Regions from separate parts of the Streptomyces sp. NPDC050121 genome, predicted to be linked through region 2. Evidence: riboswitches for the same ligand, from Rfam matches in the RefSeq annotation. Region 2 holds a riboswitch; each other region holds the start of a gene.

Region 1 (7,439 bases), on a different contig from region 2:
GGCTCTGGCGCTGTTCATGTACCCCCACTCGATCACCGCGACGCTGTCCTCGCGCAGCCGGAACGTGATCCGCCGCAACACCACGATCCTGCCGCTGTACTCCCTGATGCTGGGCCTGCTGGCCCTGCTGGGCTTCATGGCGATCGCGGCCGGCGTCAAGGTCACCAACGGGCAGCTGGCGATCCCGCAGCTGTTCGAGGACATGTTCCCCGACTGGTTCGCGGGCGTGGCGTTCGCGGCGATCGGCATCGGCGCGCTCGTGCCGGCCGCCATCATGTCGATCGCGGCCGCGAATCTCTTCACCCGCAACATCTACAAGGACTTCATCAAGCCGGACGCGACGCCCGCGCAGGAGACGAAGGTCTCCAAGCTGGTCTCGCTCCTTGTGAAGGTGGGGGCCCTGGTGTTCGTCCTCACCATGGACAAGACGGTCGCCATCAACTTCCAGCTGCTGGGCGGCATCTGGATCCTGCAGACCTTCCCGGCCCTGGTCGGCGGCCTCTTCACCCGCTGGTTCCACCGCTGGGCGCTGCTCGCCGGCTGGGCGGTCGGCATGATCTACGGCACCTTCGCCGCGTACGGCGTGGCCTCCCCGACCCAGAAGCACTTCGGCGGCTCGGCGAAGGAGATCCCGGGCATCGGCGAGATCGGCTACATCGGCCTGACGGCGTTCGTCCTCAACGTCGTCGTCACCGTGGTCCTCACCTTCGTCCTGAAGGCGGCCAAGGCCCCCGAGGGCGTCGACGAGACAAAGCCGGAGGACTACACGGCGGACGCCGGGGACGCGGGGGTGCAGGTGGAGCTGCCTCCGGCGACGGCGGGCAGCGCCCACTGACGGCCCGACAGGCCAGGGCCCGAGCTCACGGGGAAGCACGCCCCAGTCGCGGGTCCGGCCGGCCATCACGTCCCAGAAGCGGTCCACTTCCCGGACGCGCATGCCGACCCAGTGCGGGGTCTTCCTGCTCAGGATCCCGGGGAAGCAGCGGCGGACCGGCCGGGGAGCAGGGCCTGCTGCCGGCGGCAGAACGGCTCGCGGATCTCTCCCCGGGGCACCGAGCCCCGGGGAGGGTGGGGGCAGAGCTGGAACTTGCATCAGGCAGACATGTGGAGCCCGGTACGGGCGGGAGCGAGGTACCGGGCTGCATGCCCGGCTGCAGCAGTTCGCTGAGCCGCACCAGGACGGCGGCCTTCCCCGCGCCCACGCCGCCGACGAGCAGACAGGGCCTGTAAAGGCCCTCCGCGCACCACGCGACGATGGCCGGCACGGCGATCAGCCAGACGAGCCTGTCAGGTTCGCGTAGGAGACCCATCGGCGCCACTTCTTGGGGCGGGTGACGCCGCGGCGGGCCTCCAGACGCCTCGGCAGTCGGTGCCGGCGGGCGAGGACGACGCCCCGACGCGGTGACAGCCGCATCTCGGATCGAGCGTCGCCATCGGCGCGTTGCGCGGCCGTTGCTTGCCGGGCGGGTGACGAACGCCCCTGGTCACGGTGTGTTCTGGAGGGCGACAACGCCTACCTCCATGGAATCACTCCCGCCACGCCCCGCGACTCGGCCGCCGCGTCGCGAAAGTCACGAGCCCGCGGGCGCGGGCGTCCGGCAGACTCGGGCCCATGGACATCGTGATACGGCGGGTGGAGAACGGCGAGTTCGAGGCGCTCGGCGAGCTGACCGCCCGCGCCTATCTGGACGACGGTCTCCTCGACTTCGGAGAGAGCGACCCGTACCTCCACAAGCTCAAGAACGTCGCGGAGCGGGCGTCGGCCGCCGAGGTATTCGTGGCCGTCGAGGGCGGCGTCCTCCTCGGCGGAGTCACCTTCGTCCCGGGCCCGGGCAACCTCATGACGGACATCGCGGGCCCCGGGGAGACCGAGATCCGTATGCTCGCGGTCGGCCGTACCGCTCGTGGCCGGGGCGCGGGCGAGGCTCTGGTGCGGGCCTGCGTCGAGCGCGCGCGAGCCGTCGAGGGCTGCACCACCGTCGTCCTGTCGACCCAGCGCACCATGTACGCCGCCCACCGCATCTACGAACGTCTCGGCTTCGTCCGTACACCCGAGCGGGACTGGAACCCCGTCCCGGAGCTGGGCGACTTCACTCTCCTCACCTATAAGTTGACGCTCTGAAACCACCTCGACACAACATCTGGGGGTGGCGTGACAGGCGAGCACAAGATGTATGCTCGTGCTCGCTGTCGCCACAGGGGAATCCGGTGCGAATCCGGAACTGTCCCGCAACGGTGTACTTGTGCACATCTGTATTCAGAACAGCCGCGCACGAGCGTCAGTCCGAGGACCTGCCGACAGCGTGCCCGGCCCATCAGGTCCGGGTGCCCTGACGTCCGGGCCTCGTGGAGTGGGCCGGTGGACGCGACGCCCCGTGCGCTCGTGTGCTGCCCCCTGCCCTCCGCCAGGTCCACCGCCGAGCGAGGGAGAGCCTCACGTGACCATCGCGCCAGCCGAACCGGCTTCAGTGACCGAGCTGGAGACCGACGGTCCCGGTACCGCGTTGCTGCGTACCCTGACCGAGCTGACCGCCGACCTGCCCGACGCCGACCCCGGCCGGGTCGCCGCCGCGGCCCTGCGCGGCCGGTCCGCGCGGGCCGACGAGGCGGAGCTGCGCGAGCTGGCCACGGAGGCGGCCGCCGGCCTGATCTCCGAGGACCCCGCCTACTCGAAGCTGGCCGCCCGGCTGCTGACCGTCGGCATCGCCGCGGAGGCCGCCTCGCAGGACGTCACGTCGTTCACCACGTCGGTCGCCGTCGGCCACCGCGAGGGCCTGATCGCGGACCGCACCGCCGAGTTCGTGCGCGTCCACGCGGCCCGCCTCGACGCGCTGGTCGACGCCGACGCCGACGACCGTTTCGGCTACTTCGGTCTGCGCACCCTGCACAGCCGCTACCTGCTGCGGCACCCGATCACCCGCAAGGTCGTCGAGACACCCCAGCATTTCCTGCTGCGCGTCGCCTGCGGCCTCGCCGAAAACACTGCGCCCAATTCAGAAGCGGGCGTCCGCTCCCTTGACGAGGTCGCCGCGCTCTACCGGCTGATGAGCCGGCTCGACTATCTGCCGTCCTCCCCCACCCTCTTCAACTCCGGTACGCGGCACCCCCAGATGTCCTCCTGCTACCTCCTCGACTCCCCGATCGACGAGCTGGACTCCATCTACGACCGCTACCACCAGGTGGCCCGGCTGTCGAAGCACGCCGGCGGCATCGGACTGTCGTACTCCCGCATCCGCAGCCGCGGTTCGCTGATCCGCGGGACCAACGGGCACTCCAACGGCATCGTCCCGTTCCTGAAGACCCTGGACGCCTCCGTCGCCGCCGTGAACCAGGGCGGCCGGCGCAAGGGCGCGGCCGCCGTCTACCTGGAGACCTGGCACTCCGACATCGAGGAGTTCCTTGAACTGCGGGACAACACCGGCGAGGACGCCCGCCGTACGCACAACCTGAACCTCGCGCACTGGATCCCGGACGAGTTCATGCGCCGGGTCAACGCCGACGCCGACTGGTCGCTGTTCTCCCCCTCCGACGTGCCCGAGCTGGTCGACCTGTGGGGCGAGGAGTTCGACGCCGCCTACCGCAAGGCGGAGGCGGACGGTCTCGCGAAGAAGACCATCCCGGCCCGTGACCTGTACGGCCGCATGATGCGTACCCTCGCGCAGACCGGCAACGGCTGGATGACCTTCAAGGACGCCGCCAACCGCACCGCCAACCAGACGGCCGAGCCGGGCCATGTCGTGCACTCCTCCAACCTGTGCACGGAGATCCTGGAGGTCACGGACGACGGCGAGACGGCCGTGTGCAACCTGGGCTCGGTGAACCTCGGCGCGTTCGTCGACGCCACGGCCGGCGACATCGACTGGGAGCGGCTGGACGAGACCGTCCGCACGGCCGTCACCTTCCTCGACCGGGTCGTCGACATCAACTTCTACCCGACCGAGCAGGCGGGCCGCTCCAACGCCCGCTGGCGGCCGGTCGGCCTCGGCGCGATGGGTCTGCAGGACGTCTTCTTCAAGCTGCGGCTGCCCTTCGACTCGGCCGAGGCGAAGGCGCTGTCCACCCGGATCGCCGAACGCATCATGCTCGCCGCATACGAGGCGTCCGCCGATCTCGCCGAGCGCAGCGGCCCGCTGCCCGCCTGGGAGAAGACCCGGACCGCCCGGGGAGTGCTGCACCCCGACCACTACGGCGTCGAGTTCACCTGGCCGGAGCGCTGGGCGGCGCTGCGCGAGCGGATCGCGGCGACCGGCCTGCGCAACTCGCTGCTGCTGGCGATCGCGCCCACCGCCACCATCGCCTCCATCGCCGGCGTGTACGAGTGCATCGAGCCGCAGGTGTCCAACCTGTTCAAGCGCGAGACGCTGTCCGGCGAGTTCCTCCAGGTCAACTCGTATCTGGTGAACGACCTCAAGGAGCTCGGCGTCTGGGACGCCCGCACCCGTGAGGCGCTGCGCGACGCCAACGGCTCGGTGCAGGACTTCGCCTGGATCCCGGCGGACGTGCGCGCCCTGTACCGCACGGCGTGGGAGATCCCGCAGCGCGGCCTGATCGACATGGCCGCCGCCCGCACCCCGTACCTGGACCAGGCGCAGTCCCTGAACCTGTTCCTGGAGACGCCGACCATCGGCAAGCTCTCCTCGATGTACGCGTACGCGTGGAAGTCGGGTCTGAAGACCACGTACTACCTGCGCTCGCGCCCGGCGACCCGCATCGCCCGCGCCGCCCAGGCCACCGTCCCCGTTCAGCAGCCGGCGCCCGCAGAGGCCGTCGCCTGCTCCCTGGAAAACCCCGAGTCCTGCGAGGCCTGCCAATAATGACCAGCCGTAACACGAACCTGCTCGACCCGGGCTTCGAGCTGACTCTGCGCCCGATGCGCTACCCGGACTTCTACGAGCGCTACCGGGACGCCATCAAGAACACCTGGACCGTGGAGGAGGTCGACCTCCACTCGGACGTCGCGGACCTCGCGAAGCTGTCCGAGGGCGAGCAGCACATGATCGGCCGGCTGGTCGCGTTCTTCGCGACGGGCGACTCGATCGTGGCGAACAACCTGGTGCTGACGCTGTACAAGCACATCAACTCCCCCGAGGCGCGGCTGTATCTGTCGCGGCAGCTGTTCGAGGAGGCCGTGCACGTCCAGTTCTATCTGACGCTCCTGGACACCTACCTTCCCGACCCGGAGGACCGCGCGGCCGCCTTCGACGCGGTGGAGAACATCCCCTCCATCCGCGAGAAGGCCGAGTTCTGCTTCCGCTGGATCAACGAGGTCGAGAAGCTGGACCGCCTGGAGACCCAGGCCGACCGCCGCCGCTTCCTCCTCAACCTGATCTGCTTCGCCGCGTGCATCGAGGGCCTCTTCTTCTACGGCGCCTTCGCGTATGTGTACTGGTTCCGCAGCCGGGGTCTGCTGCACGGCCTGGCCACCGGCACCAACTGGGTGTTCCGCGACGAGACGATGCACATGAGCTTCGCCTTCGACGTGGTCGACACGGTCCGCAAGGAGGAGCCGGAGCTCTTCGACGACAAGCTCCAGGAGCAGGTCACCGACATGCTCCGGGAGGCCGTCGAGGCCGAGCTGCAGTTCGCGCGCGACCTGTGCGGTGACGGCCTGCCGGGCATGAACACCGACTCGATGCGGCAGTACCTGGAGTGCGTCGCCGACCAGCGTCTGCAGCGGCTCGGCTTCGCCCCGGTCTACGGCTCCGAGAACCCCTTCTCCTTCATGGAGCTGCAGGGTGTTCAGGAGCTGACCAACTTCTTCGAGCGCCGCCCGTCGGCGTACCAGGTCGCGGTGGAGGGCACCGTCGACCTGGACGAGGACTTCTGAGGCTGCGGCCGAGGGGTCTTCGCGGCCTTCAGCCGGCGGTCGATCCGGCGCTCGTGGAGCAGTCCCACGAGCGCCGGAGCCGTGAGGAGGAGGAAGACGGCCAGGGCGGTCAGGTATCCGGTGAGTTCGTTCATGAGGTAATCGTCGTCCGCGACGAACACTCCTGACACTGGCAGGACTGCCGTACACCTTCAAATTACTGCCACTCCTACGGCACACTGGCAGCATGCTGACGAACGTGGCCGCGATCCTCCTGGACGGTGTGCACCCCTTCGAACTCGGCGTCGTCTGCGAGGTCTTCGGGATCGACCGCAGCGACGAAGGGCTGCCGGTCTACGATTTCGCCGTCGCCTCGGCGGAGGGGCCGACGCTGAGCACCCACGCGGGCTTCACCCTGAGCACGGAGCACGGGCTCGAACGGCTGGAGAGCGCCGACCTGATCGCCGTCCCCGCCGGGGAGACCTACGGCAAGCGGGACTTCCCGCCGGAGCTGCTCGACGCGCTGCGCCGGGCCGTGGACCGGGGGACGCGCGTGCTCAGCGTCTGCTCCGGGGTGTTCGTGCTGGGCGCGGCCGGACTGCTGGACGGGCGCCGGTGCGCGGTGCACTGGCGGCACGCGGAGCAACTGGCCCGGCAGTACCCGCGCACCGTCGTCGAACCCGACGTGCTCTACGTCGACGAGGACCCGGTGATCACCTCGGCCGGCACGGCCGCCGGCATCGACGCCTGTCTGCACCTGGTCCGCAAGGAACAGGGCCCCGAGGTCGCCAACCGCATCGCCCGGCGGATGGTGGTGCCGCCGCACCGGGACGGCGGCCAGGCCCAGTACATCGAACGGCCGCTTCCCCGTTCACGGTGCGACACCGTCGGCGACGTGCTCGCGTGGATGGAGCAGCACCTCGACCAGGAGGTCACCGTCGATCAGCTCGCCGAACGCGCCCATATGTCTTCGCGCACCTTCGCCCGCCGTTTCCAGCAGGAGACGGGCACCACGCCCTACCGTTGGCTGCTGCGTCAACGGGTGCTGCTGGCCCAGCAGTTGCTGGAGGCGACGGACGAGACGATGGACGCGATCGCCTGGCGGGCCGGCTTCGGCACGGCGGGCGCCCTGCGCCACCAGTTCGTGCAGGCGCTGGGAACGACCCCCAACGCCTACCGGCGCACGTTCCGCGGCCCTCAGTCGTTGGCGACCACGGGGTAGCGGGGCTCGTTCTCGGCCATCTGCCGCAGGGCGTCCTTGCGTTCGCGCTTGGACAGCCGGTCGATGTAGAGGTACCCGTACAGGTGGTCGGTCTCGTGCTGCAGACACCGCGCGAAGTACCCCGTGCCGCGTACCTTGATCGGGTTGCCCTGCTCGTCCTGCCCGGTCACCTCGGCGTAGTCGGGGCGGGCGAGCGGCGCGTACGCGGTCGGCACCGACAGGCAGCCCTCGTTGCTGTCGTCCAGCCGGCGCCGGTCCGCGGGGAGTTCGACGAGCTTGGGGTTGCAGACGACGCCGGTGTGCCGGGCGCCCTCGTCGTCGGGGCAGTCGTAGACGAAGACCTTCAGGTCGACCCCGATCTGGTTGGCGGCCAGGCCCACACCCTCGGCGGTGTGCTGCGAGGCGAACATG
Region 2 (7,439 bases):
CGTACGCCCGCAGCCGCTCCCCCGCCTCCGCGACCTGTTCCTCCGTCAGGAGGGTGGGACTGCGGCCGGGCAGCGAAGAGGCCGTCAGCCACAGCCGGCACATCCACTCCAGCTGGGCCGTGCGGTCGTAGGCCTGGTCGAGGGTGGCGCCGTAGGTGAGGGTGCCGTGGTTCTGCAGGAGGCAGCCGGTGCGGTCGGCGAGGGCCGCGAGCATGTTGTCGGCCAACGCCTCGGTGCCGTAGGTCGCATAGGGGGCGACCCGGACGGCGCCGCCGAGCGCGGCCGCCATGTAGTGGACGAGGGGAAGCTCGCCGACGAGGGTGGAGACGGCCGTGGCGTGCACGGCGTGGGTGTGGACGACCGCACCGGCGTCGGTGGTGTGGTAGACGGCGAGGTGCATGGGCAGTTCGCTCGTCGGGGCCAGGGCGCCGAGCACCTGCCGACCGGTGAGGTCGACGCCCGTCACATCGTCCGGGGTGAGCCGGTCGTAGGGCACGCCCGACGGGGTGACCAGCACGGTGTCGCCGACGCGCACGGAGACGTTGCCGGAGGTGCCGACGACCAGGCCGTCGCTCACCGTGCGGCGGGCCGTCGTCACGAGCGCCTCCCAGGCCCGCGCCTGGGCCGCACTCCACATACCGTCCCGCGCGTCCCGGGACCCCCGCCCGTCGCGCCGCTGCTCAGCCATGCCCCGATCCTGCCGGGTGACCAGAATCTCTTCAACGGCTGCGCGACCCGGCCGGAGCGGCTCGCGGGCGGCGAGTAGCCGTACGGACCGCACAGTCACCCCGACATCGGACACCCCGAAGCCCCCCTCAGTTCATCTTCCGTTCACTCAGGTTTCCTACGGTCAACCGACCGATGACTTCGAACGATTGCCTGGGTAAATGGAAAACTTCTCGCTGATCCTCGCGATTGTGGTGGTAACCGCACTCGCGTTTGATTTCACGAACGGTTTTCATGACACCGCCAACGCGATGGCCACGACCATCTCGACCGGTGCACTCAAGCCCAAGGTCGCGGTGGCCATGTCCGCCGCGCTCAACCTGGTGGGCGCTTTCCTCTCCGTGGAGGTCGCCAACACGATCTCCAAGGGTCTCGTCGACGAGACCGGCATCCGTCCCGAGGTCATCTTCGCCGCGTTGGTCGGCGCGATCCTCTGGAACCTGCTGACCTGGCTGGTGGGCCTGCCCTCCAGCTCCTCCCACGCCCTCATGGGCGGTCTGATCGGCGCCACCATCGCCTCGGCCGGCTTCGACGCGGTGCACGGCGACGCGCTGGTCACCAAGGTCCTCATCCCGGCGATCGCGGCGCCCATCGTCGCGGGCGTCGCCGCGATGCTCGCGACCCGCCTCTCCTACACCCTCGGCAAGAAGGCCGACGGCAAGGCCGCCGAGAAGGGCTACCGGGCCGGCCAGATCGCCTCGGCCGGCCTGGTCTCCCTCGCCCACGGCACCAACGACGCGCAGAAGACGATGGGCATCATCACCCTCGCCCTGGTCGCCGGCGGCGCCGTGGCCCCCGACTCCGACCCGCCGGTCTGGGTCATCCTCTCCGCGGGCCTGGCCATCGCGCTCGGCACCTACCTCGGCGGCTGGCGCATCATCCGCACCATGGGCAAGGGCCTGACCGACCTTCAGCCGCAGCAGGGCTTCGCCGCCCAGACCAGCGCGGCCACGGTCATCCTGGCCTCCTCCCACCTCGGCTTCTCCCTCTCCACCACCCACTCGGTCTCCGGCGCGGTGATGGGCGCGGGTCTGGGCCGCAAGGGCGGCGTGGTCCGCTGGTCGACGGCGACCCGCATGTTCGTGGCGTGGGGCCTGACGCTGCCGGCGGCGGCGCTGGTGGGCGCGCTGGCCGAGTCGGTCACGAACCTGGGCGACTGGGGCACGGCGGTCGTGGCCGTCTTCCTGGTGGCGTCCAGCGCGGCGATCTGGAAGATCTCGCGACGTGAGGTCGTCGACGCGTCCAACGTCAACGAGCCCGAGGAGTCCCCGGGCGTGATCACCACGGCGATCGCGGCGGTGACCCCGCCTCCGACGGGCACGGTGGCCGAGGACCTGACGGCCACGATCCCGTCCCCGGCGACCGCGCCCACCGAGCCGGCCGCTCCCCCGGCCGCGGCCGTCTGAGCCCACGCACCCGGTACGAAGGAAGAGAACCAGCATGAAGATCGACTGGGCAGCCCTGGGCTCCGTCTTCGGTGTCAGCCTCGCGGTCACCGTGGGCCTCGTCACCCTGTTCACCCTGGGCGTCATGGGCCTGTCCCGCCAGGAACGCGCCACCGCAGAGGGCGGCTCGGCCGCTCTCGCGGTGACGGGCGCGTACGCCTGCTTCGCGGCGTGCGCGGCGGCGGTGGCCTACGGGATCTCCCTGATCGTGGCCTGAGGCGTAGATCGTGGCCTGAGCCGTACAGGTTCCTCACCCGGCCCTGCCTGCGGTCGCCCACATCGGCGGCCGCAGGCAGGGCCGAGTCATGCTCCGCGCGCCGTGGGACCGGGCCGATGTGGGGTTCTGCACACTCTCCCCGCGCAGGTCAACAGCAAGTTGACGGCCCTTCCGGGCCCGTGGTGGACTGCCCGAGCCATGTACGGCGGCAGAAGAGGAAGCCGGTGCGAATCCGGCGCGGTCCCGCCACTGTCACCGGGGTAGTAAGCCCCGGGAGCCAGGAACTCTCGCCGCCGGTCTCGTCGAACCAGGGCGTGGACACCCTGAGTGAGGACATATCGCCATGCCCGCTTGGCCGTTGAGGCACAGCACCAGGTCGCTGCCCGACCCCACGGCCGGCTGAGCCCGTGCATGCCGCTCGCGTTCACGCGTACGGCGCCGCCGCCGGCCTCCTCGGTGACCTGCTCCTCGGCGATCCCCGCCGGGGGCATCCGGTGGCCGTGTTCGGCCGGGCGGCCGCAGCCGTGGAACGGGTGCTCTGGCGCGACCACCGCGGCTGGGGGGCCGTCCACACCGTCGTCTGCGCCGGTGGGGTCGTGACCCTGGGAGCCGTCGCCCGCAAGGCCGTACGTCCCTCTTCGGCCGCTTCTCTCGGCCTCACCGCCGCCGCCACCTGGGCCGTCGTCGGCGGGACCTCTCTCGTCCGGGAGGCCCGCGCCATCGGGCGGGCCCTCGAAGCGGGGGACGTCGAGGCCGCCCGGGAACGGCTGCCGCATCTGTGCGGGCGGGATCCGCAGGCGCTGGACGCGGACGGGATAGCCCGGGCCGTCGTGGAGTCCGTCGCCGAGAACACCTCCGACGCCGTCGTGGGGGCGCTCGTGTGGGGGGCCGTCGGCGGGGTGCCGGGGCTGCTCGGGTTCCGGGCCGTCAACACCCTCGACGCCATGGTCGGGCACAGGTCGGCCCGGTATCGGCGGTTCGGGTGGGCCTCCGCGCGGCTCGACGACCTCGCCGGGTGGCCGGGGGCGCGGCTGACCGCCGTACTGGCCGCCGTCGCGGGGGATGATCCGCGGGCCGCGCTGCGGGCCTGGCGGGCGGACGCCGGCCGGCATCCCAGCCCCAACGCCGGGCCCGTCGAGGCCTCCTTCGCGGGCGCGCTCGGCGTGCGGCTGGGCGGGACGCTGTCGTACGGCGGCCGGATCGAGCACCGGCCGGTGCTGAACGGGGCGGCCGGGCGGCCCGTCGTCGCCCCCGACATCGAACGCGCCGCACGGCTCTCGCGCCGCGTCGGCCTGCTGGCGCTCGGCGTCACCGTCGCCGCGCGCGCCATCGTCACGACAGGGAAGGGGCGGACGACATGAGCGGGGGACTCCTCGTCGCGGGCACCACCTCCGACGCCGGCAAGAGCGTCGTCACGGCCGGGATCTGCCGGTGGCTGGTGCGGCAGGGCGTCAAGGTCGCGCCGTTCAAGGCGCAGAACATGTCCCTCAACTCGTTCGTGACGCGCGAGGGCGCCGAGATCGGGCGGGCGCAGGCCATGCAGGCGCAGGCGTGCCGGGTCGAGCCGACCGCCCTGATGAATCCCGTGCTGCTCAAGCCCGGCGGCGAGCAGAGCAGTCAGGTGGTGCTGCTGGGGAAGCCGGTGGGCGAGCTCAGTGCCCGTGGGTACCACGGGGGCCGGCAGCGGGAACTCCTGGGAACCGTTCTCGACTGTCTCGCCGAGTTGCGGGGCACGTATGACGCGGTGATCTGTGAGGGGGCCGGCTCTCCTGCCGAGATCAATCTTCGGCGGACCGACATCGTGAACATGGGGATCGCCCGCAACGCCGGGCTCCCGGTCCTCGTCGTCGGCGACATCGACCGGGGCGGGGTCTTCGCCTCCTTCTTCGGGACCGTCGCGCTGCTCTCCCCCGAGGACCAGAAACTCGTTTCCGGGTTTCTCGTCAACAAGTTCCGCGGGGACGTCTCCCTGCTGGAGCCGGGCCTCGACATGCTGCACGGGCTCACCGGGCGGCGGACGTACGGCGTGCTGCCGTTCCGGCACGGCCTCGGGATCGACGAGGAGGACGGGCTCCGGGTCTCGCTGCGCGGGACGATCCGGGAGTCGAACACCGCCCCGCCCGTCGGACAGGATGTGCTGCGGGTCGCCGTCTGCGCGATCCCGCTGATGTCGAACTTCACGGACGTGGACGCGCTGGCCGCCGAACCGGGCGTCGTCGTGCGGTTCGTGGACCGGCCCGAGGAACTGGCCGATGCCGACCTGGTCGTCGTCCCGGGGACGCGGGGGACCGTGCGCGCCCTTCAGTGGCTGCGCGAGCGCGGCCTCGCCGACGCCCTGCGGCGGCGGGCCGCCGAGCAGCGGCCCGTCCTCGGCATCTGCGGGGGCTTCCAGATCCTCGGCGAGCGCATCGAGGACGACGTCGAGAGCCGGCGCGGGCAGGTCGACGGGCTCGGCGTCCTGCCGGTGCGGGTGCGGTTCGCCCGCGAGAAGACCCTCACCCGGCCCGTCGGTCAAGCCCTCGGCGAGCCGGTCGAGGGGTACGAGATCCATCACGGGGTCGCCGACGTCACGGGCGGTGAGCCGTTCATCTCCGATGGCGAAGGACACAGCCTCGACGGCTGCCGGGTCGGCCAGACCTGGGGCACGCACTGGCACGGCTCGCTGGAGTCGGACGGGTTCCGGCGGGCGTTCCTGCGCGAGGTGGCGGCCGCCGCGGGCCGGCGTTTCGTGCCCGCCGCCGACACCTCGTTCGCCGGGCTGCGCGAGGAGCAGCTCGACCGGCTCGGCGACCTGATCGAACAGCACGCGGACACCGACGCGCTCTGGCGGCTCATCGAGTCGGGCGCGCCGCAAGGACTGCCATTCATTCCACCGGGAGCGCCCGCATGAGCACAGTGTTGTTGTTGTCGACCGCCGACACCGATCTGCTGGCGGCCCGATCCGCTTCCGGCGCCGACTACCGGATCGGCAACCCGACCCGCGTGGATGTGACGCGGGAGCTGCCCGGTCTGCTGGACGGCGCCGACCTCGCCGTCGTCCGGCTGCTCGGCGGGAAGCGGGCCTGGGAGGACGGGCTCGCCGCGCTGAAGGCGTCAGGTGTGCCGACCGTGCTGCTGGGCGGCGAGACCGTGCCGGACGCCGAGCTGATGGCCGAGTCGTCGGTGCCGGCCGGCGTGGTGGCCGAGGCCCTCAAGTACCTCGTCGAGGGCGGGCCCGCCAACCTCACCGAACTCGCCCGGTTCCTCTCCGACACCGTGCTGCTGACCGGCGAGGGGTTCCTGGAGCCGCAGAAGATGCCCGAGTACGGCGTCCACGGCGAGCGGGCGTCCGTCGAGGGGCGGCCGACCGTCGGCGTGCTCTTCTACCGGGCCCACCAGCTGAGCGGCAACACCGCGTTCGTGGACACCCTGTGCGACGCGATCGAGGCCCGCGGCGCCAACGCCCTTGCCGTGTACTGCGGTTCGCTGCGCGGGGCGGACGCCGGGCTGTACGAGATCCTGGGGCGGACCGACACGCTCGTCGCCACCGTCCTCGCCGCCGGCGGCACGCACGCCTCGCAGGCCTCGGCGGGCGGGGACGAGGAGGCCTGGGACATCGGGGCGCTCGCCGACCTCGACGTGCCGGTCCTGCAAGGGCTTTGCCTGACGTCGTCGAAGAGCACGTGGGACGGGTCCGACGCCGCCCTGTCCCCCATGGACGCGGCGATGCAGGTCGCCATCCCGGAGTTCGACGGGCGGATCATCACCGTCCCCTTCTCCTTCAAGGAGCAGGGCCCCGACGACGTCCCGGTGTACGTCGCCGACCCCGAGCGGGCCGCACGCGTCGCCGGAATCGCCGTACGGCACGCCCGGTTGAAGCACAAGGCGAACACCGAGAAGAAGCTGGCGCTGGTCTTCACCGCCTACCCGACGAAGCACTCGCGCGTCGGTAACGCGGTCGGTCTGGACACGCCCGCTTCGGCGGTGAAGGTGCTCGACGCGCTGCGGGACGCCGGGTACGTCGTCGAGGGGCATCCGGACAACGGAGACGAGCTGATCCACCGGCTGATCAACGCCGGTGGCCATGACGTGGAGTGGCTCACCGAGGAGCAGCTGGCCGCCGCGCCCGCGCGCGTGCCGCTCGCGGACTACCGGGCGTGGTTCGACAAGCTCGACCCGGAGCTGCGGGACGGGATGCTGGAGGCGTGGGGCGAGCCGCCGGGCTCGCTGTACGTCGACGGCGACGACATCGTGCTCGCCTCCCTGCAGTTCGGGAACGTCGTCGTGATGATCCAGCCGCCGCGCGGCTTCGGCGAGAACCCGATCGCGATCTACCACGACCCCGACATGCCGCCGTCGCACCACTACATGGCCGCGTACCGGTGGCTGGAGAACAGTTTCGGCGCGGACGCGATCGTGCACATGGGCAAGCACGGCACGATGGAGTGGCTGCCAGGCAAGGGGCTCGGGCTGAGCGGCGGGTGCGCGCCGGACGCCGTCCTCGGCGAACTGCCGCTGATCTACCCCTTCATCGTCAACGACCCCGGCGAGGGCACGCAGGCCAAGCGGCGCGGACACGCGACCGTAGTCGACCATCTCGTCCCGCCGATGGCGCGCGCCGACACCTACGGCGACCTGGCCAAGCTGGAGCAGCTCCTCGACGAGTACGCGCTGGTCTGCGACCTGGACCCGACGAAGGCGCCGGCGGTGCGCGCGCAGATCTGGACGCTGGTGAAGGCGGCCGAGCTGCACCACGACCTGCACGTCGACGACCAGCCGGACGACGACGCGTTCGACGAGTTCGTCATGCACGTCGACGGCTATCTGTGCGAGATCAAGGATGTGCAGATCCGCGACGGTCTGCACATCCTCGGCGGCGGGCCGGTCGGCGAGGCGCGCGTGAATCTCGTGCTCGCCGTGCTGCGCGCCTCGCAGGTGTGGGGCGGACAGGCGAACGCGCTGCCGGGGCTGAGGGCGTCGTTCGCGGCCCATTTCGGGCTCAGCGAGAAGGAGTTGCTGGCCGAGCCGGGCGCACCCGTGAAGGCGCCGGTCGAGCTGACGGACCTCGTCGA
Region 3 (7,439 bases), on a different contig from region 2:
TTCCCCTTATAGGTGAGGAGCGCGATGTTGAGCGGTCGCCTGCCGTCGGCCGCGAGGTCATGCCGAGACCCCGCCTGACTGGCCTCAGCGGTCACTCCGGGCCCCCTTCTGCCTGCATGGTCCCGCGAGACTACGACGGGACGCTAATCTAGAACAAGTTTCAGACTTGATCGTCCGGGAGGCTCTGAATCTACCGGCAGGTAAGAGCGCTGGGAGCAGTGGATCAGGTGATTCACGCCACGACCGACCGCTCTGCCGAACCGCATGATCACCGCCCCTCACCGACTGTCACCAGGACTGTCACGGAACGGACCGGAACGGGACCCATGCCAGCCACGCCAGCCACGCCCGCGGAAGCCAAGGGGAACGCGGAAGCCAAGGGGAGCAAGGCGCAGTCCTCGCCCCTCACCGAGCGGCAGGAGGCGCGCCGCCGCCGCATCCTGCACGCGAGCGCGCAGTTGGCCAGCCGGGGCGGGTTCGACGCGGTGCAGATGCGGGAGGTCGCGGAGTCCTCGCAGGTCGCCCTCGGCACCCTCTACCGGTACTTCCCGTCCAAGGTGCATCTGCTGGTCGCCACGATGCAGGACCAGTTGGAGCACATGCACGGCACGCTGCGGAAGAAGCCGCCGACGGGCGAGCGGGCGGCCGAGCGGGTCGCGGAGACGCTGATGCGGGCCTTTCGCGCCCTGCAGCGCGAGCCGCACCTGGCGGACGCGATGGTGCGCGCGCTGACCTTCGCCGACCGCAGCGTCTCTCCGGAGGTCGACCAGGTCTCGCGTCAGACGACGGCGATCATCCTGGACGCGATGGGCCTCACCGATCCGACCCCCGAGCAGCTCTCCGCGGTCCGCGTCATCGAGCACACCTGGCACTCCGCGCTGATCACCTGGCTGTCGGGTCGCGCCTCCATCGCCCAGGTCCGGATCGACATCGAGACGGTGTGCCGCCTGATCGACGTGACGGACCCGCGCACATAGAAAGGACCTACGAGACGATCGGGGGTCGCCTTCAGGTCCTGTCATGCAACCTTCAGGTCCCTCAGTCCGACCGTCGACGTCGGCCTCAGCGGATGCCCGTACCTCTCGGCGTCGCGCCCAAGTCGGCTACTCCGGTCGAACTCCCTCACTCGCCTCGTAGGCCACTAACAGAATAGAACACCTGAAGCTGGATGGAACACCCCAAAAGGGAAATTTTTTTACTCCTCCGGCGGGAAGACCGCCTCCCCGCTCCCCACCAGCGTGATCACGATCGCCTCCACCGGGCAGTTCTCCGCCGCCGCCAGCACCTGCTCGTTCGCGTCCGTGTCGGGGTCGACCGGATGGGACTGGCGCGCGGCGTCCAGCCGGAAGCCCTCCGGTGCTCGATGGAGGCACTGCGCGGAACCGATGCACAGCGAACGGTCCACGTCGACATGCCACCGGTCGCCCGCCCCTGCCCCCGCCCCCGCCCCCGCCCCCGAATCCGTTCGCGCGAGAGGTACCTCCATCCCTCAGCCCTCCCAGCCGGCCGGCAGATGGATCATCTTGTGCTCCAGGTACTCGCCGAAGCCCTCGGGCCCGAACTCCCGCCCCAGCCCGGAGTTCTTGTAGCCGCCGAACGGGCCGAGCATGTCCAGGCTGAAGGTGTTCACGGAGTACGTCCCCGTACGGACCTGGCGTGCGACCTCGATGCCGTGCCCGACGTCGGCCGTCCAGACGCTGCCGCTCAGCCCGTAGTCGGAGTCGTTCGCGATCTTCAGGGCCTCGGACTCGTCACCGTAGGGCAGGAGGCAGATCACCGGTCCGAAGATCTCCTCACGGGCGATCCGCATGGAGTTGTCGACGTCGCCGAAGAGGGTCGGCTCCACATACCAGCCGCGCTCCAGGCCCGCCGGACGCCCGCCACCGGTGAGGATCTTCGCGCCCTCCTCCTGCCCGATCCGGATGTAGTCGAGGTTCCGACGCTGCTGCCGCTCGGCGACCAGCGGCCCGACCTGGGTCGCCGGGTCCATCGGGTCACCGACGACCAGCGCGGCCGCCGCCGCGGCGAAGGCGTCCGCGAACTCGTCGTAGCGCGAGCGCGGCAGGAGGATGCGGGTCTGGGCCACACAGGCCTGCCCGTTGTTCATGAAGGCGGCCGAGACGATGCCGGGAACGGCCGTGGCGATGTCCGCGTCGGGCAGCACGACCGCCGCCGACTTGCCGCCGAGCTCCAGGGTCACCCGCGTGAGATTGCGGGCGGCCACCTCCATGACCCGCTTCCCGGCCGCGACCGAGCCCGTGAACGCGACCTTGTCGATGCCCGGATGCCCGACCAAGTACTCACTGACCTCGCGGTCCGCGGGCAGGATCGACAGCACGCCCTCCGGCAGCCCGGCCTCCCGCGTGATCTCGGCCAGCACATACGCGTCCAGCGGCGACTCGGGGGACGGCTTCAGCACCACCGAGCAGCCGGTGAGCAGCGCGGGCGCGAGCTTGGCGGCAGCCACGAACTGCGGGACGTTCCAGGGGACGACGGCCGCGACCACGCCCACCGGCTCGCGCCGCACGAGGATCTTCCCGAGCACACCGTCGCGGCGCTCCTCGTAGGTGAAGTCCCGGGCCACCTTGATCGCCGCGTCCCACACCATCATCGCGCCGAGGGCCTGCGCGAGGACGCTCCACGAGTACGGGGAGCCGTTCTCGGAGGAGATCACGCGGGCGATCTCCTCATGGCGCAGGGCGATGCCGTCCTTGATACGGGTGACCACGGCGATCCGCTCGTCGAGCGACATCCGCACCCAGGGCCCCTCGTCGAAGGCCCGCCGCGCCACGGCGACGGCCCGGTCCACATCGGCCGTCGACGCATGCGGCACCCGCCCGATGACCTCCTCGGTGTGCGGCGAGACCACCTCGATGACGTCCTTGCCCAGCGGGTCGGTCAATTCCCCGCCGATGAACAGCTGTCCGTGTTCCACGAGCTCGGCCATGGCCACTGCCTTCGTTTCTGACGGTGTTTCAGAAACTGATACCAGTTCTAGTTATAGTGGGCAATGGCCGGGAGACGGAGGGCAGATGACGAAGGCGTTCGATCACGGCGGGGGTGTGCGGTCGCTTCGGGTGCCCATTCCGGACAACCCGCTCGGGCACACGCTCGTCTACGTCGTCGACACCGACCGCGGGCCGGTGCTGATCGACGCCGGATGGGACGATCCCGCCTCCTGGGACGCCCTCACCGCCGGTCTCACGGCCTGCGGTACGGACGTCGCCGAACTTCACGGTGTCGTCATCACCCACCACCACCCCGACCACCACGGCCTGTCGGCCAAGGTGCGGGATGCGTCCGGGGCTTGGGTGGCGATGCACGCGGCGGACGCGTCGATCGTGCGGCGGACCCGGGAGACCCGCCCCGAGCGCTGGTACACGTACATGGCCGACAAGTTGGCCGCCGCCGGCGCCCCCGACGAGCACCTCGCCCCGCTGCGCACGGCCCGCCGCCGTACGCCGCTCGGCTTCTCGCCCGCGCTCCCCGACCGCGAGATCGTCCCCGGCGAACTCCTGGACCTGCCCGGCCGTCGGCTGCGCGCGATCTGGACCCCGGGCCACACCCCGGGCCATGTCTGCCTCCACCTGGAGGAGAGTCACCCGGCCGGACTTGCGGGCCACGGCCGCCTGTTCTCCGGCGACCATCTGCTCCCGGGGATCAGCCCGCACATCGGTCTCTACGAGGACCCCGACGACGCGACGGTCACCGATCCCCTCGGCGACTACCTCGACTCGCTCGAACGCGTCGGCCGGCTCGCCCCCGCCGAGATCCTCCCCGCCCACCAGCATGCCTTCACCGACGCCCCCTCCCGGGTACGGGAGTTGCTCACCCACCACGAGGACCGCCTCACGGACCTGTCGTCGCTCCTGGCCGAGCCCCTCACCCCCTGGCAGCTCGCCGAACGCATGGAGTGGAACCGCCCCTGGCAGCAGATCCCCTACGGTTCGAGGACCATCGCGGTCTCCGAGGCCGAGGCCCACCTGCGCCGACTCGTGAAACAGGGCCGCGCGGAGGCGGTGGCGGGCAGCGAGCCGGTGACGTACGTGGCGGTGTAATGCGCTCGCGGTGCGGAACGGCCTGCTGATACCAACGGCAGCATGGAACCCATGGATCCCTTGGAACGCCTTCTCGTCGAGCGGGCCTGCGAACGTCTCGTCGTCGACTTCGTCCACCGGCTCGACCTGGGTGAACCCTCCACCGTGGCCGCTCTGTTCACCGAGGACGGCAGGTGGGAATGGCCGGCGGGCGAGCGTCTGATCGAGGGGCGGGCGGCGCTGCGCGGGTATTTCGGCTCGCGCCCCACCGACCGGCTCTCCCGCCGTCTCATGTCGAACATCCTGGTCACGGTCACCGCGCCGGACACCGCCCTGGCCACCTCGTACTTCTCGACGCACCGGGTCGACGGCTACGAGGGCGGCATCGTCCCCGCCGGACCCCCGGTCCAAGTCGGGCACTACGAGGACGCGTTCCGGCGAGTCGACGGGACCTGGCTGCTGGCACGCCGGCTGCTGCACCTCCCCTTCGGCGGACCGACACCCCGCGCTGAGCGGCCTGTCTGACCCGTCAACCACCCGTCCGACTCATCAGCGACCTGATCAACTCACCGGCCGGGGCGAGGAGTTCCGTTTCCTCGGTGCTCATCGTCGGGTTGGCCGCGCGCCGACGCAGGGCCTCGGTCAGGCCCTGCTCGGTGAGGTCGGAGGGGTCGACGAGGAGGGCGGCCAGCATCGTGCGGGCGGGAGCGGCGATCGACTGGGCGGAGACGGCGACCTGGGCGAGGATCACCGCGGACATCCCCCAGTCGAGCCCCGGGTCGCCCTCCTCCGCGTTGGCCCAGTCGATGACCCGCGGGCCGTCCGGCGTGAGGATCACGTTGTCGGGGTGGAGGTCGAGGTGCAGGATGCGGGCGTCCGCCGAGCCAGGCCCCGAGACCCGGCCCGGGACGGTGTGCAGCGCGCGCAGCAGCCTCGCGAGTACGGCCCCCGCCTCCTCGGCGTCCAACGTGCCCGCCACGAACGCCTGGAGCATCGTCGGCCCCTTCAGCCGCTCCATCACCAGGTCGGTGCGCGAGCCGTCGGGCGAGGGTCGTACGGCGGGCGCGGGGTAGCCGTACTCCCGTACGTGCGCCATCACCGCGCCCTCGGCGGCGGCGTCGCCCCACCCGTCCCGGTCCCGGCGCAGCACCCACGCCTCGTCGATCTCGTACACGTCGGCCGTGCGACCCGAGCCGAGCAGTCTCCCCGTTACTGGCATGAACATGAACCTACCTCCACCCACCTCCGTCCGGCCCGTCCGCCCCATCCGCCCCATCCGCAGCCACCCCTCAGGCCGTTCGCTACCTGCCGGTAGAGTGACGGCGTCGTCATCACGCCCGTACAGGGAGAAGCCGGTGTAATTCCGGCGCTGTCTCGCAACCGTAGAGCCGGATCGCCCGGTCCGGAACGTGACCGGCTCACGTGCGTCGGCAGCCCGCCGTCGCACGCACCGTCGAGGTATACGGAGTCGAGCCGCCGGGGTCGCCCCGTGCTGCCCGCCTCCGTCGACCTCCCGCACCGGGAGAGGCACCCGCCGATCATGAACGTCCGCCGCAGCGTCACGGCCCTGGCCCTCGCCGGCGCCACCGCCGTCGCCCTGGGTGCCGCCGTCCCCGCCGTCGCCGTCACGCCGTCCCCCGCCCCGTCGGTGGCGATACCCGACGGGCTGTACGGCACCACCGACCCGACGTACGACGGTGTCTGGCGCCAGTCGCTGGCGTTGCTCGCGCAGCGGACCGTGGGCGTCACGCCCGCCGACCGGGCCGTGGCCTGGCTGGCCGGGCAGCAGTGCGCGAACGGCGCCTTCGCCGCCTTCCGCGCGGACACCGCGAAGCCGTGCGACGCCAAGCTGATGGTGGACACCAACAGCACGGCGGCCGCGGTCCAGGCGCTGGCCGCGCTCGGCGGCCACCGGGCGGCGACGGAGAAGGCGGTCAGCTGGCTGAAGTCCGTCCAGAACGCGGACGGCGGCTGGGGCTACTCCCCCGGCGGGGCCAGTGACGCCAACTCGACGTCCGTCGTCGCGGGCGCGATGGCGGCGGCCGGGCAGCGGCCCGCGGAGGTGAAGAAGGCCCAGAAGTCGTCGTACGACGCTCTCCTGAAGCTCTCCATCGCCTGCGACAAGGCCGGTGGCGGCGCGTTCGCGTACCAGCCGGACAAGAAGGGCGGCCTCGCGGCCAACGCGGACGCCACGGCGGCGGGCGTGCTCGGCGTCCTCGGCAAGGGGTTCGTGACGACGGCGGGCAAGGCGCCGGCACCGATGAACGGCAACAGCTGCGGCAACTCCCCCGCCCCCCTCACCCCGTCCGAGCTCGCCCGCGACGGCTCGGCCTACCTCGTCGAGGCGATCAGCAACGACGGTCATCTGACGTCCGCCCTGCCCGGCGCCGCGGACCAGCCCGACTACGGCAACACCGCCGACGCGGTCGTCGCCCTCGCCGCACAGGGCTGGACCGCGCAGGCGAAGAAGCCCCTGGCCTGGCTGGAGCGGAACTCCGCGGCCTGGGCCAAGCAGAGCGGCCCCGCCGCCTACGCCCAACTCCTCTTCGCCGCCCACGCCATGGGCGCCGACCCCCGTCATTTCGGCGGCACGGACCTGGTCGCGCAGCTCAACGCGACGGGACCAACCCCGCAGACCACAGCCACGGGCAAGGCCACGCGGCAGGCCGCCGAGTCCGAGAGCAAGGACGACTCGGATTCCGGTTACAGCGTGTGGTGGATCGTCGGCGTCTTCCTCGTCGCCGGCATCGGCATCGGCTTCCTGATCAGCGGCCGCGGCAGGAAGCAGCAGCCGTGACGCGCCGGACCCTGCCCCCGTTGTTGCTGACCCTGACGTTCCTCCTCCTCGCGACCGCCGCTCAGGCTCACGCCGCCGGCTACCGCTACTGGTCCTTCTGGGACCGCGCCGGCGACCAGTGGACGTACGCCACCCAGGGCCCCTCCACCGCGCGTCCCGCCGACGGCGACGTCCAGGGCTTCCGGTTCGCGGTGAGCGCCGACTCCCAGGACGCGTCGCAGCCGCGCGGCACGGCCTCCTTCGCGGCGATCTGCGCGAAGACGCCCGCACAGGACGGCACGAAGCGGGTGGCCCTGGTCATCGACTTCGGGACGACGGCCGACGCCCCGTCCGGCGAGAGCCCGCCGTCGCCGTCGCCGCGCACGGCCTGCGCCCGGGTCGCACCCGACGCGACGACGGCCGAGGCGCTCGCCGCGGTCGCCAAACCGCTGCGCTACGACACGAACGCCCTGCTGTGCGCGATCTCGGGGTATCCGCGGACGGGGTGCGGCGAGCAGGTGTCCGGGAAGGGCAAGCCCGGGACGGACAAACCGGGGACGAGTGAACCGGGGACGGAAGGTCGGGGGACGGAGAAGCCGACGGCCACCGAGAAGTCCGGCAACGAC
Region 4 (7,439 bases), on a different contig from region 2:
CTGCATGGTCGGCGAGACCACGAGCAGCGTGCGCGTCGTCGGTGGGCGCACGTACCTCAACGGCACGAACGGCACGGTCAGCCGGGTGAGCAAGATCTGGATCAACCCGGACTACACGGACGCCACCAACGGCGACGACGTGGCCGTCCTGACCCTGTCGACGGCGATGCCGTACACCACGGCGTCGTATGTCTCCTCGTCCCAGACCGGCGTGTACGCGGCCGGCACCACGGCCCGCATCATCGGCTGGGGCACCACCTCGGAGAACGGCAGCTCCTCCAACCAGCTGCGGACCGCGACCGTCCCGATCGTGTCCGACACCAGCTGTGCGAGCTCCTACGGTTCGGACTACGTCAAGTCCGACATGGTTTGCGCCGGATACACCTCCGGCGGCACAGACACCTGCCAGGGCGACAGCGGCGGTCCCCTGCTCATCGGGGGCGTCCTGGCAGGGATCACTTCTTGGGGCGAGGGCTGCGCGGAGGCCGGTCACCCGGGTGTGTACACCCGGCTGACCACCTTCTCCAGCCTGGTGACGGCGCAGGTCAACGCGTAGTCACCGGGTCGCCCCCAAGAACCTCCTGAGTACCCCTCAGGGAAAGACCGGGGGGCGCTGCGAGCCTCCACGAGCGGCCCGCAGCGCCCCCTATCCAAGCCCTCACCTCTCACCGGTGGGGGCTTCGGCCTGTTTCGGGGTCGTCCCCGACCGGGACGTCCCCCTTCGCGTCAGGGGCGTACGACGGTGGCGAACCGGATGTCGTGGGGCCGGCCCGGGTGCATCGCGGACAGCATCCGCTCGGCCTCTTCTGTCACCTCGTCCCGCTGGGCCTTGGTGAGGCGGCCGAAGGGCTCGATGACGAGCGCGTCCCGCTCCAGCTTCCACAGGCCCGCCAGGAAGCCGTCGACGAGGAGCGTGCAGTAGGCCTGGTTGCCCTGCCAGCTGCGGCCCCAGTACTGGGGCGGGACGACTCGGGTGCGGTCGGCGTGGGAGAGGAGGAGGTTGTCGAACTCGGGGAGGAAGCGCGGCGGGGCCGGGACCTGGGGGTCCGGGCGGGGGGCGTCGGGGAGGTCGAAGAGTTCCACGCCGTGCTCGTCGCGGAAGGTGAGCAGATGGGGGCGGAGTCGTTCGAAGGGCTCGCGCAGTCGGGTCAGGCCGGCCCAGGTCTGCATGTCCTTGACGGAGGCCGGGCCGAAGGCGGCCAGGTAGCGCAGGACGACATCGTCCGGCGCGGGCGCCGGTGCGGCGGGCCGGCCGAGCCAGTGCTCGGCGGTGGTCAGCGCGACCTGCCCGCTCCTGCCCCACAACCCGCGCGGGGTGACCTGGACGAGGGGCAGCCGGCACCGGGCGGCGACGGCGAGGGACCGGGGGTCGGCGTCCGGCCACTCCACGCAGAGCGCTTCGCGCAGTTGCTTCATGGTGCGCGGTTCGCTCTCGACGAGGTCGCGGGCGAGGACGGCGAGCCGGTCGAGGTCGACGCCGGCCAGGCCCTTGCGGAAGTACGTCAGCTCACGGTCGCGGGCAGGCTGGACGAACGGCCGCAGGGTCAGGCAGTCGTCGGCGGTATGGGCGTGGATGGTGGAGCGCATGCTGACGATGCGGACGACCTCGCGGCCGGCCATCGGCGTCGACAGCTTCTCCGGGACGAAGCCGTCGAGGCGGGCGGCGAGCGCGTAGTACGGCGGCTTGACGTTCTGCGCCTGAAGTCCGAGCAGGTGTTCGACGGCGGCCCCGGCCGACAGCGACGAGCGACGCAGCAACAGCTGCCGGTCGAGGGTGGCGCGGTTGAGGGCGCGGGCGCCGAGCACGGGGGCCGCCGGGGACGTCGTCTTCGTCATGCAGGGCAAGCTAACGCGGAATGAGGACAGTTGCTGTCCTCAAGGCACCCGGGCCGGGGCGCGCTGGGGATGTCCCCCTGCCCGTGCTGGGTATGCCGGATCGTGCCCCCGTCGGCGGCGAAACCAGGGCCTGTCCGGCGGATCAGGTCGCAGGAGAGCAGCGGCGCCTGATCGACGCAGGTGAGCGGGGAATGGTGCGTGCAGCTGCAAGGCGCAGGAGGGCGTCGACGCGATGGGGGTCCCCCCGCTCGAGCGAAGCCGAGCGGGGGGCGTGCCATTCCCCGCCTCTGCGGCATGATCCGCCGGACAGGCCCTAGCGTGCGCTCATGACGTCCACTCCGCGAAAGCACCTCGCCATGGCACTCGGGGTCGCCGTGCTGCTCGCCGCCGAGGTGACCACCGCCTTCGCCCAGCCCGCCGGGCCCTCCCCCACGCAGCAGTTGGGCGTAACCGGCGACGGCAGCCGAAGCGCCGTGGTCTCCATGTCCGAGGCACGCGGCGACACCCCGGCGCACATCCTGGCCCGGGAGAACGCGGCCGGCGTGCTGATCGACCACGCACTGTGCGCAGGAGGCCCGGCGGGTCCGGTAACCGCGGGCGACGCGAAGTGAGTCGGCCGACGCACGGCACGCTGCATCACGTCGAGCTGTGGGTGCCGGACCTCGACCGCGCCGTCACCTCGTTCGGCTGGCTGCTGGAGGCGTTGGGGCACACCCTCTTCCAGAGCTGGAGCGGTGGGCGCAGTTGGCGGCTCGGGGCGACCTATCTGGTCATCGAGCAGTCCCCGGCCCTCACCGCCGAACAGCACGACCGTTGCCGCCCGGGGCTGAACCATCTGGCGTTCCACGTCGACGACGCCGCCATGGTCGAGAGGCTGGCTGCCGACGCCGCGCAGCACGGCTGGCGCCTGATGTTCCCCGAGCGACACCCCTACGCCGGCGGCCGACAGCACTGCGCCGCCTATCTGGAGAACGAGGACGGCTTCGAGGTCGAACTCGTCGCGAGTCCAGGACGTGCGGCCGGGGGGCTGTGGTAGCTTGCCGAGGCCAGTCGTACCCATGTGCGTATCCGTACGTGCGCGGGTCAGGGAATCCGGTGTGACTCCGGAGCTGACGCGCAGCGGTAAGGGCGACGGGCGGGGCACCGGCCACTGGAGCATGATCGCGGTCCGGGCTCACCGAGACCCTCGTCGCGGACGTGTACGGCGTTCGCGCCAGCGTCACCCGCACCGGCCCCGACGACCGCCCGCACATACGGTTTCTGGGCCCACGGTGAGCGCATATCAGGACCACGCCAGGACCACGCCGTGACCGGACCAAGAGGAGCCGCCCAGTGACCAGTCGTGTCACCTTCGTCTCGCCTGCGACGAACGCGTCGCTGCGGCAGGGCCGTTTCGACGACGGGGGTTCGATCGACGCCGCCGGGCAGGCCCGGGCCCGGGGCGCGGCCAAAACCCTGCCCACGGCCGCGCGGGTCGTCGCCTCTCCGAGCGTGCGCTGCCGGGAGACGGCGGCCGCGCTCGGTCTCGACGCGGCGCAGTCGGCGGAGCCGGCCGATCTCGCGGGGCTGGACGTGGGGCGCTGGCGGGGCCTGACGCTCGCCGAGGTCGGCGCCGGGGAGCCGGAGGCGGTGGCCCGCTGGCTCGCCGATCCCGCGTCCGCACCCCATGGCGGGGAGTCCGTCGAGGAGTTGTGCGGGCGGGTGCGGCGTTGGCTGGAGACGGCCCAGGACATGGGCGGCCGTACGCTCGCCGTCGTCGAACCGGAGGTCGTACGAGCCGTGGTGGTCCATGTGCTGGGGGCGCCCCCGGCCGCCTTCTGGCGGGTCGACGTACCGCCGCTGACGGCCACCACGATCAGTGGGCGAAGCGGCCGCTGGAACCTGCGGATCGGCCATCCGCTGGACCCGTCCGAGCCGCACGCCGACGGCTCATGACGAGAAACCCGAGAGGGCCCGCGAACACTTCCGCGGGCCCTCTCGGGGTGTTGAACCGTGGTGTCGCACCATGCTGTTGAACTTGGTGTCGGACCTGTCAGTGCGGGGCCGCCGCCGCCGAGCCCGCGGACACGCCGGACGGCTTCGGGTGCAGCGCTCGCTCGGCCAGTTCACCGAAGACCAGGCCGAAGCCGGCCCACAACGTGACCTGCATCGCGAGCGCGGAGAGCCGGAACCGCCACAGCAGCGTGGCCGGGAAGTCCGCCGGTACCTCGTTGACGACGGGCAGGAACTCGTACGCCAGCCCAATGACCAGCACGAAGCCCAGGACGGCGGCGACGGTGGCGTTCCAGTTGCCCAGCTTCGGCGCGAGCCGCTTGCCCACGATCACGGCGGCGACCGCGAGAAGCACACTGAGCACCATCATCAGGAAGTACAGGGTGGTGCGCTTACCGATGGTGTCCGCGTCGCCGACGGACGGCGGGTTCGCCGGATACTTCAGGAACGGGACGACGTACACGGCGAGCAGAGCGGTGCCCGACAGCAGCAGCGCCGTGGCCCGGGGGCCGAAGCGGCCGACGCGGCCGAGCGCGAAGCAGTAGACGAGGGCGGCGATACCGCCGAACGCCACCCCGTAGAGGAGCACACCCGTGGCCAGCCCCGCGGTGGACTGCAGGCTGCGGGAGACGAGTTCGACCTCGTGCTCGTGACCGGCGGCGTGGGACTCCTCGAAGCCGATGGCGCTGTCGACATACGGTTCGCCGAGGAAATAGGCGACGATCAGGGCGAGCACGCCGGCGCCGAGGCCGGCGAGCATGCCCCGCACGAGCAGGTTTCTTACCGTTGCGGAGTTCATCGGGGTTGCGGCGTCCCTCAGGTCAGTGGCAGGGGAAGCCGAGGAGGTGGCGGGCGTCGTGCACCCACTCGTGGACGTTCTCGCCGGAGACGACGGAGGTGGCGCCCTGCTCGGCGCCGACGAAGTACAGCAGGACCAGCATCAGGACGCCGAAGAAGACGGCCCACGGGGCGATGTCCTTCAGCGGCAGCTTTGCGGGCACGACGGGGTTGTTGACGGTCGGCTGGGCGACATGCTGAGCCATGGCAGGGCCTCCTCTGGGAGTTCGCGTCCCATCTCGGTGGTGCACAGGACGACGGTCCCGGGTCTGACTCGCGATGCGCCCCCGTGTCGAGAAAGGGCGCATCGACCACAGTGGCGCGACCGTGCCGGATTCCCACCGGCTTCCGTGATGCCGTCGTCGATATCAGAGCGACGGTACCGTGTGTCGGGTTCATGGCCAATAGCGCCCCACCTGGCGTGATCGCGCTCTCGCCCGCCAAGTGGCCCGTATCACCCGTCCCGTACGGCTGCGGACCACCGGTTTCACCCCTGCCCGGGAGCCGCCCGCCGCAGCCGGAATCACACCGGGGCCTGGGCGCACGCCGTCCGGTCGGCGGCTATCGCGTCGCCTCGGCCGGCGTGAGGAGCACGAAGTCCGCATTCGAGGGGTCGAGGCAGACGGCCAGCCGGCCCACGCCCTCCGCGTCCGCCGGCCCCATCTGCACGCTGCCGCCGTTCCCGTTGACCTCGGCGACCGCCGCGTCGCAGTCGGCGACGGCGAAGACCGGGTGCCAGTACGGCCGCCCGTGCGCGAGGGCGAGGTCCTCTTTCGCGACCTCCATGAGGCCGCCCTGCATGCGCTCCTCGGGCTGACCGGCGGGCGTGACGAGGGTGTACGTGCCCCCGCCGCCCGGCAGTTCCATGTCGCCGAACTGCCAGCCGAAGACACCGGCGTAGAACTCCTTGGCGGCCCCGGCGTCGCTCGTGTACAGCTCCGTCCAGGACAACGAGCCCGGCTTGTCCGCCAGTTCGAAGCCCGAGTCCTTCCCCGGCTGCCAGACGGCGAACTGGCCGCCCAGCGGGTCGTTGAACTGCGCCATCCGGCCCCAGTCCTCGAGGTCCCGCGTCGGCACCCGCACCGTGCCGCCGCCGCGCTCCACGGCCTGGCTCGTGGCGTCCGCGTCGGTGACGGTGAAGTAGATCATCCAGGCCGAGCGCGCGCCCTCCTCGGTCAGCTTGCCGAGCCCGGCGACGGTCTTGCCGTCCTTGCGGAACATCCCGCCCTGCATCTCCTCCCCCTCGCCCCCCATGGGCTCGTACTCCCAGCCCAGCACCGCGCCGTAGAAGTCCGCGGCGGCCCGGACGTCGGGGGCGCCGAGGTCGATCCAGCAGGGGGAGCCGGGAGTGAGGTCGGTGGTGATCACGGCGATTCCCTTTCGCAGGTCGCAGGTCCTGACACCTCAGCCTGACACCCGGCACTGACAATCGCGCGTCGGCAAAGCGGCTCCGGACCGCGGCTCCGCTCCCCGGCTCCGGACCGCGGCTCCGGATTGCGACTGTGGCTGCGGCTGCGGGCCCCGTCTCATGCTCGGGCCGTATCCGGCTGTCCTCCTCGAGGATGACAACAGGCCGTCACTTGGTGCGTCGGCACCAGGCGGAAGTGCGAGCACGAGCACGATGCCCCGGCGCACCCCCGCAGGCCAGGCTGGTGGTCCACCCGAACCCAGACCTGGAGAACCGTTTCTCGTGGCTACCTTCCTGTACCGGATGGGCCGGACCGCCTTCCAGCGGCGTTGGCTCGTGACGTTGCTCTGGGCGGTGATCCTCGGCGCCGTCGGGTTCGGCGCCGCCAAGGCTCCCGCCGCCTCCGACAACGGCACGTCGTTCATGCCCGGCATCGAGGCACAGAAGGCGTTCGACCTGATCGGAGAGCGTTTCCCCGGCTCGGACGCCAACGGGGCGGGCGCGCGCATCGTGTTCGTGGCCCCCGACGGCGAGAAGGTGACCGCGGCGGGGCACCGCGCCGCCATCGACACGCTCGTGACCGAGGCGGGCGACGAACCCCGGGTCGCGAGCGCCGTGAACCCGTTCACGGCGGGCGCGGTCAGCGAGGACGGCTCCACCGCGTACGCCACGGTGAACTACAAGGTCAAGGCCGCCGATCTCACCGACGCCGACAAGACGGCCCTGGAGAGGGCCGTCGACGCGGCGCGCGAGTCGGGCCTCACGGTCGAGGTCGGGGGCACGGCGCTCGCCGAGCAGCCCGCGGCGGGCGGCTCCTCCGAGGCCATCGGCATCGCGCTGGCCGCCGTCGTCCTGCTGATCACCTTCGGTTCCCTCGCGGCCGCGGGTCTCCCCCTGCTCACCGCCGTCACGGGCGTGGGGATCAGCATGGCCTCGATCATGGCCCTCGGCAGCACCTTCGGGCTGTCCCTGACGACCGGGACGCTCGCGACGATGCTGGGACTGGCGGTCGGCATCGACTACGCCCTGTTCGTGGTCTCCCGCTACCGGGAGGAGCGCGCGGGCGGCCACGCACCGCGCGAGGCGACCGGCCTCGCCGTCGGCACGGCCGGTTCCGCCGTGGTCTTCGCAGGCCTCACCGTCGTCATCGCGCTGGCGGGCCTGTCGGTGGTCGGCGTTCCGATGCTGACCAAGATGGGCCTGTGCGCCGCGGGCGCCGTGGTCGTCGCCGTCCTGATCGCCCTCACGCTGGTCCCCGCGCTGCTCGGCATGTGGCCGGACGCCGTGCTCTCGCGTCGGGCGCGCAAGGGCGGCGGCCCGGCTCGGCCGGCCGACAACGGCGGCTCCCGCTGGGCACGGTTCGTGC

The links. A riboswitch is a leader RNA that binds a small molecule or an ion and turns the genes downstream of it on or off. The one in region 2 is predicted to bind cobalamin.
Region 1: it holds a riboswitch for cobalamin, as region 2 does, so the genes downstream of both, ACIBTS_RS30625 (ribonucleoside-diphosphate reductase subunit alpha) here and ACIBTS_RS19215 (cobalamin biosynthesis protein) in region 2, are expected to answer to the same signal.
Region 3: it holds a riboswitch for cobalamin, as region 2 does, so the genes downstream of both, ACIBTS_RS42600 (prenyltransferase/squalene oxidase repeat-containing protein) here and ACIBTS_RS19215 (cobalamin biosynthesis protein) in region 2, are expected to answer to the same signal.
Region 4: it holds a riboswitch for cobalamin, as region 2 does, so the genes downstream of both, ACIBTS_RS08335 (CbtB domain-containing protein) here and ACIBTS_RS19215 (cobalamin biosynthesis protein) in region 2, are expected to answer to the same signal.

What each region holds. Positions count from the first base shown of each region.
Region 1 covers NZ_JBITJV010000023.1:116,588-124,026, reverse strand. The annotation lists gene mctP (monocarboxylate uptake permease MctP) at 1-835, shown strand, start outside; gene ACIBTS_RS30630 (GNAT family N-acetyltransferase) at 1,613-2,122, shown strand; cobalamin riboswitch at 2,158-2,315, shown strand; gene ACIBTS_RS30625 (ribonucleoside-diphosphate reductase subunit alpha) at 2,439-4,814, shown strand; gene ACIBTS_RS30620 (ribonucleotide-diphosphate reductase subunit beta) at 4,814-5,827, shown strand; gene ACIBTS_RS30615 (GlxA family transcriptional regulator) at 6,054-7,028, shown strand; gene def (peptide deformylase) at 7,004-7,439, opposite strand, start outside.
Region 2 covers NZ_JBITJV010000011.1:193,986-201,424, reverse strand. The annotation lists gene ACIBTS_RS19230 (class II aldolase/adducin family protein) at 1-688, opposite strand, end outside; gene ACIBTS_RS19225 (anion permease) at 888-2,132, shown strand; gene ACIBTS_RS19220 (hypothetical protein) at 2,167-2,388, shown strand; cobalamin riboswitch at 2,555-2,698, shown strand; gene ACIBTS_RS19215 (cobalamin biosynthesis protein) at 2,796-3,749, shown strand; gene ACIBTS_RS19210 (cobyric acid synthase) at 3,746-5,278, shown strand; gene cobN (cobaltochelatase subunit CobN) at 5,275-7,439, shown strand, end outside.
Region 3 covers NZ_JBITJV010000048.1:25,201-32,639, reverse strand. The annotation lists gene ACIBTS_RS42635 (glycosyltransferase family 4 protein) at 1-95, opposite strand, end outside; gene ACIBTS_RS42630 (TetR family transcriptional regulator) at 327-977, shown strand; gene ACIBTS_RS42625 (ferredoxin) at 1,196-1,486, opposite strand; gene ACIBTS_RS42620 (aldehyde dehydrogenase) at 1,490-2,947, opposite strand; gene ACIBTS_RS42615 (MBL fold metallo-hydrolase) at 3,033-4,058, shown strand; gene ACIBTS_RS42610 (nuclear transport factor 2 family protein) at 4,110-4,562, shown strand; gene ACIBTS_RS42605 (phosphotransferase) at 4,567-5,256, opposite strand; cobalamin riboswitch at 5,341-5,495, shown strand; gene ACIBTS_RS42600 (prenyltransferase/squalene oxidase repeat-containing protein) at 5,578-6,834, shown strand; gene ACIBTS_RS42595 (SCO2322 family protein) at 6,831-7,439, shown strand, end outside.
Region 4 covers NZ_JBITJV010000004.1:261,867-269,305, forward strand. The annotation lists gene ACIBTS_RS08305 (S1 family peptidase) at 1-556, shown strand, start outside; gene ACIBTS_RS08310 (winged helix DNA-binding domain-containing protein) at 727-1,836, opposite strand; gene ACIBTS_RS08315 (hypothetical protein) at 2,163-2,447, shown strand; gene ACIBTS_RS08320 (VOC family protein) at 2,444-2,872, shown strand; gene ACIBTS_RS08325 (histidine phosphatase family protein) at 3,169-3,771, shown strand; gene ACIBTS_RS08330 (CbtA family protein) at 3,869-4,627, opposite strand; gene ACIBTS_RS08335 (CbtB domain-containing protein) at 4,650-4,871, opposite strand; cobalamin riboswitch at 4,910-5,064, opposite strand; gene ACIBTS_RS08340 (VOC family protein) at 5,227-6,033, opposite strand; gene ACIBTS_RS08345 (MMPL family transporter) at 6,356-7,439, shown strand, end outside.